DNA from 4 places in the Chryseobacterium cupriresistens genome. Region 2 is predicted to be linked to each of the others. Evidence: riboswitches for the same ligand, from Rfam matches in the RefSeq annotation. Region 2 holds a riboswitch; each other region holds the start of a gene.
What was found. A riboswitch is a leader RNA that binds a small molecule or an ion and turns the genes downstream of it on or off. The one in region 2 is predicted to bind S-adenosylmethionine.
Positions count from the first base shown of each region.

Region 1: another riboswitch for S-adenosylmethionine. It lies ahead of ACLI50_RS16335 (SusC/RagA family TonB-linked outer membrane protein); the one in region 2 lies ahead of ACLI50_RS20020 (TonB-dependent receptor plug domain-containing protein).
Region 3: another riboswitch for S-adenosylmethionine. It lies ahead of ACLI50_RS20880 (TonB-dependent receptor plug domain-containing protein); the one in region 2 lies ahead of ACLI50_RS20020 (TonB-dependent receptor plug domain-containing protein).
Region 4: another riboswitch for S-adenosylmethionine. It lies ahead of ACLI50_RS21620 (alpha/beta fold hydrolase); the one in region 2 lies ahead of ACLI50_RS20020 (TonB-dependent receptor plug domain-containing protein).

Region 1 is NZ_JBKKJT010000005.1:418,344-421,528, forward strand. It holds gene pckA (phosphoenolpyruvate carboxykinase (ATP)) at 1-657, shown strand, start outside; gene ACLI50_RS16325 (hypothetical protein) at 707-1,144, opposite strand; gene ACLI50_RS16330 (type II 3-dehydroquinate dehydratase) at 1,209-1,616, opposite strand; SAM riboswitch class I at 1,861-1,959, shown strand; gene ACLI50_RS16335 (SusC/RagA family TonB-linked outer membrane protein) at 2,043-3,185, shown strand, end outside.
Region 2 is NZ_JBKKJT010000010.1:39,528-42,712, reverse strand. It holds gene ACLI50_RS20020 (TonB-dependent receptor plug domain-containing protein) at 1-1,892, opposite strand, end outside; SAM-I-IV-variant riboswitch at 2,189-2,286, opposite strand; gene ACLI50_RS20015 (outer membrane beta-barrel protein) at 2,405-3,185, shown strand, end outside.
Region 3 is NZ_JBKKJT010000011.1:92,468-95,652, forward strand. It holds gene ACLI50_RS20875 (alpha-amylase family glycosyl hydrolase) at 1-1,451, shown strand, start outside; SAM riboswitch class I at 1,711-1,815, shown strand; gene ACLI50_RS20880 (TonB-dependent receptor plug domain-containing protein) at 1,909-3,185, shown strand, end outside.
Region 4 is NZ_JBKKJT010000012.1:108,406-111,590, forward strand. It holds gene ACLI50_RS21615 (MGH1-like glycoside hydrolase domain-containing protein) at 1-1,320, opposite strand, end outside; SAM riboswitch class I at 1,509-1,616, shown strand; gene ACLI50_RS21620 (alpha/beta fold hydrolase) at 1,677-2,615, shown strand; gene ACLI50_RS21625 (ACT domain-containing protein) at 2,621-3,185, shown strand, end outside.

The DNA.
Region 1 (3,185 bases), on a different contig from region 2:
TCTATCACTGAGAACACAAGAGTTTCTTATCCAATCTATCATATCAACAAAATTGTATTGCCTTCCAAAGCAGGTCATGCCAAAAAGATAGTTTATCTTTCAGCAGATGCATTCGGAGTACTTCCTCCGGTTTCTATCCTGAATGAAGATCAGGCTCAATACCACTTCCTTTGCGGTTATACATCAAAATTAGCAGGAACTGAAAGGGGAATTACTGAACCTCAGCCATCTTTCTCTCCAGCATTTGGTGAAGCATTCCTTACATTGCACCCAACAATGTATTCTAAAACATTAATCGGTAAAATGAAGGAGCACGGAGCTAAAGCTTATCTGGTAAACACAGGTTGGAATGGTACCGGAAAGAGAATTTCTCTAAAAGATACCAGAGCAATCATTGATGCCATCATTGACGGTTCTATTGATAATGCTCCTAAAACTCAGGTTCCGATCATGAACCTTGAAATTCCTACTGAATTGCCAAACGTTTCTACAGGTATTCTAGATCCTAGAGATACTTATGAGAACGCTTCAGAATGGGAAGAAAAAGCAAAAGATCTTGCTTCAAGATATATCAAGAACTTTGAGCAGTATTGTGATACTGAAGAAGGTAAAAAATTAGTAGCTTCAGGACCTCAATTGCAGGAACAGACTATCTAATAGTTACCAATCAACATATAAAAAGCCTCATCACTGATGAGGCTTCTTATTAGTATTTTTTACAACTTTCAATCAATTGATTCTGTTCATCCAGTTTCAGGACTGTTGATTTGATTGATTCTTCAGTCAGATATTTTATAATCATAAAATGCTTTGAAGAAAAGTAAGACTTTCCGTCCAATATTTTATTTAAATACTTTGGAGTAGTGAAGGTCATCCAATATTTTGTTTTGTCAGAAAATTCAATGGTGACTTCTATAGCAGATTCAGTATCCTCTACTATTTCATCATCAATATGAATGGAAATAATTTCCGGTTCTTTCTCCAAGCAGAAATAAAACTTAGAATACCATCTGAGCTTTCCTTCATCATTCCAGATTCTTATATTTTCAGCATTTATTTCTTCAACGATATAAGATTTTCTTTTTGTTAATTGTCTGGAATTTACCCCAATGCTTTTACAGTAAATCTTATCCTTTATCTTCATAAATTATTTTTCATAATCATCTGTGAAAATCTGTGAAATCCGTGGTTAAATAAAAAAGTATAAGTTATTTTAAACTTAATAAGGCCAACCGATACCCATCCATTCCAAAGCCTGATAAGACTGCATCCGTATTAGCTGCTGTTACAGATTTCTGTCTGAATTCCTCTCTTTTATAGATATTGCTGATATGAACTTCTACTTTAGGTTTTCTGATATTTTTTAAACAGTCTGCAATCGCATATGAATAGTGAGTATAAGCCCCGGGATTGATCACTACTGCATCGAAGTCATCCTCCTGAAGCCTGTTAATAAGCTCGCCTTCAATATTAGACTGGTAATATTTTATATCATGAGCCTGAAACTCGGATTTCAAATTTTCCAAATAACTTTCCATAGAAACATTTCCATAGATTTCCGGTTCTCTTGTGCCTAAAAGATTGAGATTAGGCCCGTTGATGATTAAAACTCTCATACCATAAAATTAAAAACTTTTTTTAATTAATGGCCAAAAATTTCAATGTGATGTAGATTTGTTTCAATTGAGTTTTTAATAATGATATTTGTCATATTTAAATAAATGATAAAGCTTACAACTCCTTATTGTTATGGCTTTTATTAAAATTTTATGTTAATTATTAAAAATTTATCATGAAAAAATAATAAGTCTACTTGTTTTGTAGACTAAAAGTTTTTAGCTTTGCAACCATATTTCGATCGGCTTATAAAGAAAGATGGAGGGAACTGACCCTGTGAAGTCTTAACAACCTACCCTTGGGGCAAGGTGTTACGTTCAGCCTTTTAAGGAAAAATAAGCATTTGGTTTATCGTATTTATCGATGCCCTTTGCTGACTTTTCTGCAAAGGGTTAAATTTTAATATATGATAAATAAAATTGATTATGATTAGTAAAAATTTATTTAATTCTAAAGCCTGGATACCTCCGGTTGCGGCTTTTTTTCTGGGAGTCACCAGTGTAAGTGCACAGAATTCCAGACTGAAAAAAGATAGTCTTCATGAAAAGGAGCTTGATGAAGTCGTAGTGGTAGCTTACGGAAAAGCAAAAAGAAACAGCTATACCGGTTCTGTAGCCACCATTTCCAGTGATAAAATCAATAACAGACCTGTAACCAATATTACCAAAGCATTGGAAGGGCAGGTTGCAGGGATTCAGACCACCAGTGCCTCAGGGCAGCCGGGTGCGGTTTCTACTATCAGAATCAGAGGAATCGGTTCCATCAGTGCTTCCAGTGATCCTTTATACGTAGTAGACGGAATTCCTTTTGACGGAAATATTAACTCTATCAGCCCAAGTGATATTGAATCCATCAGTGTTTTGAAAGACGCTACAGCAAGTGCCTTGTATGGTTCAAGAGGGGCAAACGGAATTATCATCATCACTACAAAATCAGGAAAAAAAGGAGAAGCCAGAGTAAATTTTAATATCAGCCAGGGATTCTCAGGAAGAGCTGTCAAAGATTATGAACAGGTAAACACGGATCAATATTTTCAATTATATTGGGAAGCATTAAGAAACGGATATCAGTCCGGTAAAGTTTCTTCTCAGCAGGCTGCTCAGATGGCAACAGATAATCTTGTTTCTACCCTTGGAATTAATCCATATGGAACTGCTTATCCAAAACCGGTGGGAACAGATGGAAAATTATTGTCAGGGGCATCACCACTCTGGAATGATGACTGGAGAGATATTCTACAGAGAGTGGCATCAAGAAACCAGATGGATCTTGATATCAGCGGAGGAAGTGAGAAAAGTAATTACTTCTTTTCCCTTGGTTATCTGGATGATAAAGGGATGGCCATTGAATCTGGTTTTAAAAGATATAATACCAGGCTTAAAATTAATTCCGAAGTTAAAAGATGGCTGAATGTTGGAGTAAACTTAAGTTATACGAACAGTATTCAGCAGGCACCAACTTCTTCAGATTCCAAGGCAAGCAATATCATCAATGCCGCAAGGTTTATTCCTTCATTCTATCCTTATTATGAAAGAAATGCAGACGGAACTTACGTTTTAGATGCTGAC
Region 2 (3,185 bases):
TGCGTTGTCTTCCCCTGCTGAATCAGCGTAGAGGTAGAACTGTAATAGATTTGTGCTAATGAGGGCGCTCTGAACCCAGTAGAAACAGCTCCTCTCCAGTTGAGATTGGAAGCCAGTTTTACATTGGTTGCCACCTTATAATTGAATGTAGATCCGAAGTCTGAATAATTCTCATACCGTACAGCTCCTTCCAATAACCATCTATCGGTAATTTCCAGTTCTGCATCAGCATAAGCTGCAATACTGTTTCTGTTTCCGGAAACTGCATTTTCAGGACTGAAGCCGGGGAAAACCTGAGCACCTGCGGGTCTTACACTTCCAAAAAAATCGGTTACTTTTTCATTTTCAGGGGTTTTGGCTGTTACTACCCGGCCATAGATATCGTAGGAAGCATAAGAGTTTTCTTTTCCGGCATTTACTTTATAATTCTCGTGTCGGTATTCACCACCAAACGCAATGTTCAACCCTTTCAGAACATCATATTTCTTAGAGAAATCAAGGTTGACAGTATTTTGTGAGAATTCAGATCCTCCAGCATCAAAGGTTCTTGGAGAACTATCTGTAAGTGATGCATTAAAAGTATTGACAACACCAAAACCGAAAACATTTTTCCCGAATGTGTTACTGAAATCCACATTCCAGCCATCCCATTTTCCTTTAATTCCGGCTGCAAGGGAATAATCATTTACAGTGGCTTCAATCTGAGGCAGATATCCGTTGGGAGTAACTGCATTGATATTCCTTTCATTATTTGGAAGCCTGTAAAATCCTCCTGCATTACCAAGACGGTAACTGTAGCCACCAAATGAATAAACCTTCCAATCCTCATTTACAGGAATTTCAGAATTGAAGAAGAGCTGTCCGGACTGCAGTTTAGACTGCCCTGCTCTCAAACTGAAATCTTTTCTCTCCAATCCTCTGTAATTAAGCTCCTCAGAGGTAAAATCTTTACCCAATATTTTTTGAAGCTCAGAAATGCTGTTTGCCCCGGAAATCTGAGATTGAAAATCAGGTGCAAAATATCCAACCTTAGTTGCATACTGTTTAATGGTATTGATGATTTGCTGAGTATTGGAAGTATTGGTAATGTTTTTATACAAGCCGTCAATATTCACTCCATCCTGTAATGCCCGGTAATTAATGGCATTATAGGCGTTGAAAATATCTCCTTCCCTCACTCCTGCTCTGGAATAAGGATCACGGTATTGGGCGGAACCGGTAACATTAAAAAATCCGGTTTTACCTATTTTAGTGCCATAATTAAGGTCTACAGAAACAGTCTGTCCGTCTACCCCTCCGGAGAAATTATTGGCAACAGGTGAAGCATATCCCCCTAAGAATACCTGTCCGGAAAATCCCAGCCTTTTTTTCAGTCCGAGGTTTAGCACCCCCGCAATGGCATCAGATCCATACTGGGCAGCAGCTCCATCCCTTAAAACTTCTATTTTTTCCAATGCAAAAGCAGGAATAGCATTAAGGTCGGTTCCCACAGAACCTCTTCCCGGCGTAAGGGTAACATTAATCAGTGAAGACTGATACCTTCTTTTTCCGTTGAGTAATACCAAAACCTGATCCGGTCCTAATCCTCTCAACAGTGCCGGATCCACAAAATCAGTTCCGTCATTTACAGTATGTGATGTGGATGAAAATGAGGGTACGATATAGTTTAAAGCCTGGCTGATATTATTCGTCGGGCTCTGTTTTAAAATTTTAGATATATTAATGATGTCCACCGGAACAGGAGTATCGGTCAAAGATCTTCCGGAACCCCTTGATCCAAGGATAACCACATCTTCTATTTTCTTCGATTGTAAAGTGTCCGTCTGTGCGTAATAAAATGAAGAAATAAGCACGATAGAAGGAATAAAAATTCTTTTTTTGAAATTATGCATGTTTGTTGTGTACTTTTTTGTTGATGAAATTTGTTTTTTAAGCAATACAGATCCTGTAGCCCTAAATTGTAAGGTTACCATAGAATTCGAAATGTTTGTATTATTTTTTAGAAATAGAAAAGGCTAGAAACAACAACACATGCGCATGTAGAAATGGCATGAGAACATATCAGAGTAATGAAGGCTCACTTCATGATCTGAAGAATAAAAAATTACTGATGGAATGTGATTTCCCTTGTCTTTAAACATTTGATTTTAACTTTAAAACAAAAATTCAAGATGGGAGTAATGATAGAATGATAAACATTTTTTCCGGAAGATCCGGCTTATCGATTGCAGCACCTTGCTTGTTTTTGCAGGTTGCTATCCCATCTAGAGATTCTTGATAATTACCTGGCAAAGATATAATTATTTCCGAAATAAAAAAAATTTAGCCTAAATTTTCGATTTTCAACATTTTAGCGTAACAAATTATCTTTTTCAGCGTCTAACCGGATAACAGTAAAAACATTATGAAAAAAACAATTTTCGCTTTATCCTTATTAAGTTCTGTTCTTATTTTTTCTCAGGAAAAAAATAAGAAACCTCAGGAAAAGCAAATTGAAGGCGTAGTCATTACCAAAACTAAAAAAGCCGTTGAACAAAAAGCAGACCGTACTATTTTTGACTTTTCTGAGCAGCCTCAGCTGAATAACGGAAACGTTCTGGAAGGAATTAAAAAACTTCCGGGACTTGTATCTACCGATATTGCCGGGATGATGTATCAGGGAAAAATGCTGGAAGTATATCTTAACGGAAGACCTCTGAACATCACTTCCAATGAATTGAACTCCTTCCTTGAAGGAATGCCGGCCAATTCCGTAGAGAGAATTGAAGTGATCACCCAGCCAGGTGCTGAGTTTCCGGCAACTTCCGGAGGTGCCATCATGAATATCATCACCAACAAAAATGCAAATAAATATTTAACCGCTACGTATTCAGGGAATTATTCTTTTACAAATTACGACAAGTATAGAAGCAGAACGACCAACTCCGTTAATTTAAATGCCAGAAATAAATATTTCGGATGGCAGCTGAATGTTGGGCAGAATTACCGTGAAAGTATGCTGAATGGCCAGCAGGATGAGCTTCTAACAAGCCATACCGATAGATACGCACGCGGATATTTTGCAAAATCCGGATTAACTTTTGATCTGGGACAGGACAGGTTATTATTGAACTACGATATTTATCACAATAATAATGACAACTATACTTTAAGTGACGGGCATGGAGATTTACCGTTCAAGAGAA
Region 3 (3,185 bases), on a different contig from region 2:
ATCACGCAACAGGACGTTCACCTCTGGTAAGACTCTGGAATATTGATCCGGATGGTGATGGCTATGGAAATGTTGCAGCCAACAACCCTTACTTTAATCAGGTTCCGAAACATTCATACAATGTATTTAACGATTTTAACCATACCAGCCTTTCAACGCAATATTATGTTGAAAGATGTCTTGAGCAATGGCTGACTGAATATCACATAGACGGATTCCGTTGGGATTTAACCAAAGGATTTACGCAAAGCTGTTCTGAAAATGATGAGGCCTGTACCAATGCCTACCAGCAGGACAGAGTGGATATCATGAAAAATTATGCTGATAAACAATGGGCCATTGATCCCAATTCTTATATGATCTTCGAACACCTTGGAACTGATGCAGAAGAACAGCAATGGGCGAATTACAGAATAGCAGAAGGAAAAGGCGTTATGCTTTGGAATAAACAGACAGATCCTTACAATCAGAATACGATGGGATATAAGGAAAACAGCAATTACGACCGAATGAACCACAGTCTTCACGGATTTACCAATATGAGTGCCGTAGGCTATGGAGAAAGCCACGATGAAGAAAGACTGATGTTTAAAAACCTTGCATACGGTGCAGCGAACGGAAGCTATGATGTAAAAAACCTGAATACCGCTCTTGAAAGAATGAAAACATTCGGGGCCACGTTCTTTACTATCCCTGGTCCGAAAATGATCTGGCAGTTTGGAGAATTAGGATATGAATTCAGCATCAACAGATGTGCAAACGGTACGATAGACAGCGGATGCAGAACCGATGAGAAACCTGTTGCATTTACGCTCGGATATGATACTGATCTGAATAGAAAGGCGGTCTACGATACATGGGCTAAAATCATCAACATCAGAAACAGTCATCAGGTCTTTAAATCGAAAACCTATAGTATAGAATCCAACAATCTTACGAACGACCCCAATGGTCTGATCACAAGAATTTATGTATATGATGCCTCTATTACAACAGGAATAAAGAATGTTGTCGTATTGGCCAATTACACGACTTCCGCACAGAATGTAGTGCCTTATTTCCCTTACACAGGTCAATGGCAGAATCTGATGGACAACAGTATTTCAAATGTAGCTTCCACAACAGCTCCAATCACTTTACAATCGGGAGAATTTAGAATCTTTGGTAATTACGCGGGTGCTTTGTCAACAGCAGATGTCAATGCCGCCAACAAATTATCTCTTCAGATTGCAGATAATCCTGTCCGAAATGGAATCGCTAAACTGGTTTTCAATAAAGCAAAAAATGGGGAAATTTCAATTTTTGATATGACCGGTAAAAAACTGGATACTTTCAAACTCGATAAAGAGAGCGGAACTTATAATTTGAAGGTTGATTATCCGGCAGGCACGTATCTTGTGCGGTTGAAATCAGATACAGGAATAGCCATTCAAAAGATGATTATTAAATAAAACAAAAGATTTAGTTGTCTAGACTTATAAAAAATATTTAATATCTTAAAAACCATTAAGAAGGTTTAAGAAATAAAGTATAGTTAAGGTTAATCATTCTGATTTTTAAGTTTCTCTTAATCCTTTTAAACTCTTATTAAATCTTAATGGTTCAAAAATAAAAAGTTTAAACAAGTTCCATACAAAATAAAAGGCAAATTTGCAGATCAGCAGATTTGCTTTTTTTGTAAGTTCAGAAAAATAGTCTACTTTTGCCGTAGATTTATCAAGAAAGGTGGAGGGATTTGGCCCGGTGAAACCTTAGCAACCTGCACAATTCCAGCGTGTAAAGGTGCTAATTCCAACCCTTTGGGAGAGATAATTGAAGTCAATACTCTATATGAATTCCATTTCTTGAAGTCTTGTGTATCTGCGGAAAGATCCGTCAGATTGGTAGTATTAATTGGCAAGAACAAAAATGAAAAAATTAAGCACAGCTGTACTATTGCTTGGAGCAATTCTGGTAGCTGCTCAGGAAAGTGAGGAAAAAGGAAAACAGATCGAAGATATTATCATCGTCGGAAACCGTAATGTCAAAAGAACAAAGCTGGAGACACCGGTTCCTGTAGATGTAATTAATATTGACAAAATCCAGAGAAGTTCTCCCCAAATGACTGCTCAGGATCTCCTTAATTATGTGATTCCGTCGTTTAATGCAGTGAGGCAGTCTGCTTCTGATGGCACAGAGCATATTGATCCCGTAACATTAAGAGGAATGGGCCCTGATCAGGTTCTCGTATTGCTTAACGGAAAAAGAAGACATACAACCTCATTGGTCAATTATCAGAATACTGTAGGAAATGGTTCCGTAGGAACAGATTTGAGTACCATTCCCGTAATTGCTATTGATAGAATAGAAGTGTTAAGAGACGGAGCTGCTGCACAATATGGTTCTGATGCTATTGCCGGAGTGATCAACATAATTCTTAAGAAAAATGCCGGAGCTTCAGCAAGCCTTACTTACGGATTAAGTGGAAGAAATGATGGAGATACGTATCAGGCAGGAGTCAACTACGGAGCTTCATTAGGAAAGAAAGACGGTTATATCAATCTTTCCCTGCAATTAAGCCACAGAGGAAAAACCACAAGAACTCAAAATCACGATCTGGATATTTTCGGAGATAATTTTGCGTATGAATTTGCAGGTGACGCTGAAGCGGTAAAAGCAGCCAGAGCTGCGGATGATGCCGAAATTGAAAAAAGAGGGTTGACCCGTGATGATTTCAATTTTCAGATCGGAGATGCCCAGATCAGACAGGGACAGTTGTTTTTCAATTCAGAATATCCCTTTAATGATCATTTTAAACTCTATTCTTTCGGAGGATTCAGTATTAAAGAAGGAGAAGGGTTTGGTTTCAGAAGACTGCCAAGCGAAAAGTCTAATGTGGTTTCATCCATTTATCCGAACGGTTTTCAGGCGGTTCTTGGGTCTCAGGTATATGATGTTTCCTATGCTGTAGGTGCAAAATATAATGTTAACAACTGGCTATTTGACCTTAGTAATACATTCGGGAGCAATACCTTCAATTATAAGGTAAGCAACACCAATAATGCTTCTCTGGGAGCAAAATCACCCACAAGTTTTTATGCAGGCGCCCATAGTTTCCTTCAGAATACCATTAATCTTGATGTTTCTAAAAATATAAACCGTTTCAATATTGCGTTCGGTGGTGAGTTCAGGTTTGAACAATACCA
Region 4 (3,185 bases), on a different contig from region 2:
CAGCTGTCCCTTGGCAAACTCTGCATCGATGATGGAAAAAGGAACACAGTGAAACGCCAGGTCCCACGTTGCATACCATGGATATTCCCATTTATCAGGCATGGAAATAATATCCTTGTTATGCAGATGATTCCACTCTGTATTTCTTACATATTCATTGAAATTTCTTGGCGCTTCAAAATTAGGATCACCTTTCAGCCATTTTCCGATATTATAATGATAAAACTGTTTGTTCCAGAGAAGCCCGGCAAAAGCCTGTCTCTGTACATTTCTCTCATCTTCGTTAACGGTATCACTCTGAATTTCCTGATAAAACTCTTCAGCTTCAGTCTGCCGGGTATTGAAAATTTCATCAAAGTTTTCAAAAGGCTCATCGGCTTCATCCGGGCACAATCTGAATTCAAAAACCTTTGATTCTCCGGCTCCGATAAGCTCATCGATCAGGAAAGAAGCTTTTGTCCCTTTCTTTGCGGGATTAATCGTATTTGCCTGGTGGGTAATAAAATGATTGATGCCATCTTTGAAATATGTATTTTCACCTGCAGGAGCTCCGTAAAGCTTAGAAGTATTGGTTTCATTATCACAAAATACGCTTTGTGCATTGGTATTTCGGGAATAAAGTTTTTTAATGGAGATACTGTCGTGTCCAATATTGATACTTCCGTCATGAGAAGCATTAAGCTCTGCCTTATAGGTGTTGTATCCCCATTTCCAGTTGTTTCTGAACCATACAGTAGGCGCTACCAGAATAGGTGCTTCATGCTGACTTCGGTTACAGACCGTTACTCTGGCAAGAATATCATTGTGATCGGCCTTGCAATATTCAATGAAAATATCAAAATATTCATCATTATCGAAAATTCCGGTATCGAAAATTTCATATTCCGGTTCCTTTTTACTGCGTCTTCCGTTTTCTGCAACAAGTTCATCGTAAGGAAATTCATTGATGGGATATTTATAAACCATTTTCATATAACTATGAGTAGGTGTATTATCCAGATAATAAAAGATTTCTTTGATGTCTTCCCCATGATTACCCTGAGGATTGCTCAAACCAAAGAATCGTTCCTTTACCATTTTGTCTTTCTTGTTCCAGAACGAAAAAGCAAAACATAAAAGCTGCTTTACATCAGAAATTCCGGCAATACCTTCTTCACCCCAACGGTAGGCATAGCTTTCTGCATTATTATGGTTGGTGAAATTCCAGGCATTCCCGTTCGGGCTATAATCTTCGCGTACATTTCCCCACTGCCGGTTGCTTACATAAGGTCCCCAGTTTTTCCATTTGGTATCTTGTAATCTATCTTTTTCGGCGGTCATATCTCATCACTTTTCCATACGAAGTTAGTTTTTTTGAGAAGTAATTCCAATTTTTTTCATCTGAATAATTATTAATATACTCTTGGAATACTTGTATTTAAGGGCTTTTTTAAATATTAAAATAATTTTTTTTTGAAATTAAAAGAAAAGAACTACCTTTGCACCATTCGTTCATTCAAATATTGAAAATGTTATCAAGAAAGGTTGAGGGATTAGACCCTATGAAACCTTAGCAACCCTTTGCGCAAGTAAAGAAGGTGCTACGTTCTACCAAAATAATTTTGGACAGATAACTTACTGAAGTTCTTTTCAGCCATTTCCTGTGGCATTTTCAATTGTATTAAAATTTAATAGAATTGAAAACAGAACTAAACTATATTAATCTTACGTATCAAACTCATTCCCAAAAGGAATACCATATCTCATTAAGCTATCAGCTTTTTGGGAAAGATCTGTTTACAGCCCCTGTTGTCTTAATCAATCATGCTCTTACCGGAAATTCAAACGTATCCGGAGAAAAAGGCTGGTGGAAACAGCTGGTGGGAAAAAATCAGATTGTTGATACCGATCAATATACCGTTCTGTGCTTCAATATACCAGGAAACGGATACGACGATTTTTTAATTGAAGATTATGAAGACTTTACTCCTTCAGATATCGCTGCGATATTTCTGAAAGGACTTGAAGTTTTACAGATCAAAAATTTATATGCCATTATAGGAGGCTCTCTGGGAGGAGGTATTGCCTGGGAAATGCTTGCCCAGCAGCCGGATCTTGCTGAGATTTTTATTCCTATTGCCTGCGATTACAGAACACACGACTGGCTTCATGCACAGTGTCTGGTTCAGAAATTTTTATTAAATGATAAGGAAGAACCATTACAGAAAGCAAGAATTCATGCCATGTTGTGCTACAGAACACCGCAGTCGCTCAATGACAGATTTCAAAACCAATATAATCAGGACAAACAACGCCTGGAATCAGAAGACTGGCTGGTTTATCATGGTAATGCACTAAACGAAAGATTTAGTTTAAAAGCTTACAAATTGATGAATCATCTCTTGATGAATATAAATGCTGCTGATACAGCACTGGAGAACATACAGGCACGAATGCACATGATCTCCGTAGATACAGATTTATTTTTCCCGGCTTCTGAAATCCGAATGTGTTTTGAAAACTTAAAAGAGAAAAATAAAGATGTTTCTTATCACGAGATCCAATCTATACACGGGCATGATGCCTTCCTAATGGAATATCAACAATTAAATAATATCATTAAAAACATTTTATAGAAGTAATGAAAAATGCTAACGAAATAAAATTTTTGAAGAACAGATCAATCGTTAAATTTGAAGGAGAAGATTTCCTGGGAGAAATCGGGATTGACGGACGAATTTTTAAAGCGCTTACTTTGGCGCGTATCAGTGTAGGAGTAATCTCTCAGCAGGCCGTAGAAAACGGAATTTCTATCCTGGTTCATGAAAATGATGCAGAGAAGGCAGTGGCTTGTCTTATCGATGAATTTGAAGCAGAAAGAAAGTCAGGAAAAGTTTCCCAGATCTATAGTATCAATAATGTTTCTGTCATTGGTTTTGTAGCAGAAGATTTTAATAAAGTCTTTGCTGAGCTGGCAAGAAATAATGTTTTTCCATTGCTTTTGAACCAGGTAGCAGGAGAAAACAGAGTCAATATCGTAGTGACGTCTTCACAGGATGAAAAAACAAGAAACATCATAGAATCTGAAATTTTCAAAAAACCGAAAACCGTTCATCTGGCCATTATTGGCCATGGAAATGTAGGAAAAACCTTGATAGAACAGGTACTTGAATCTGCAGAAGAAATTAAAAAACGTAAAAAAATAG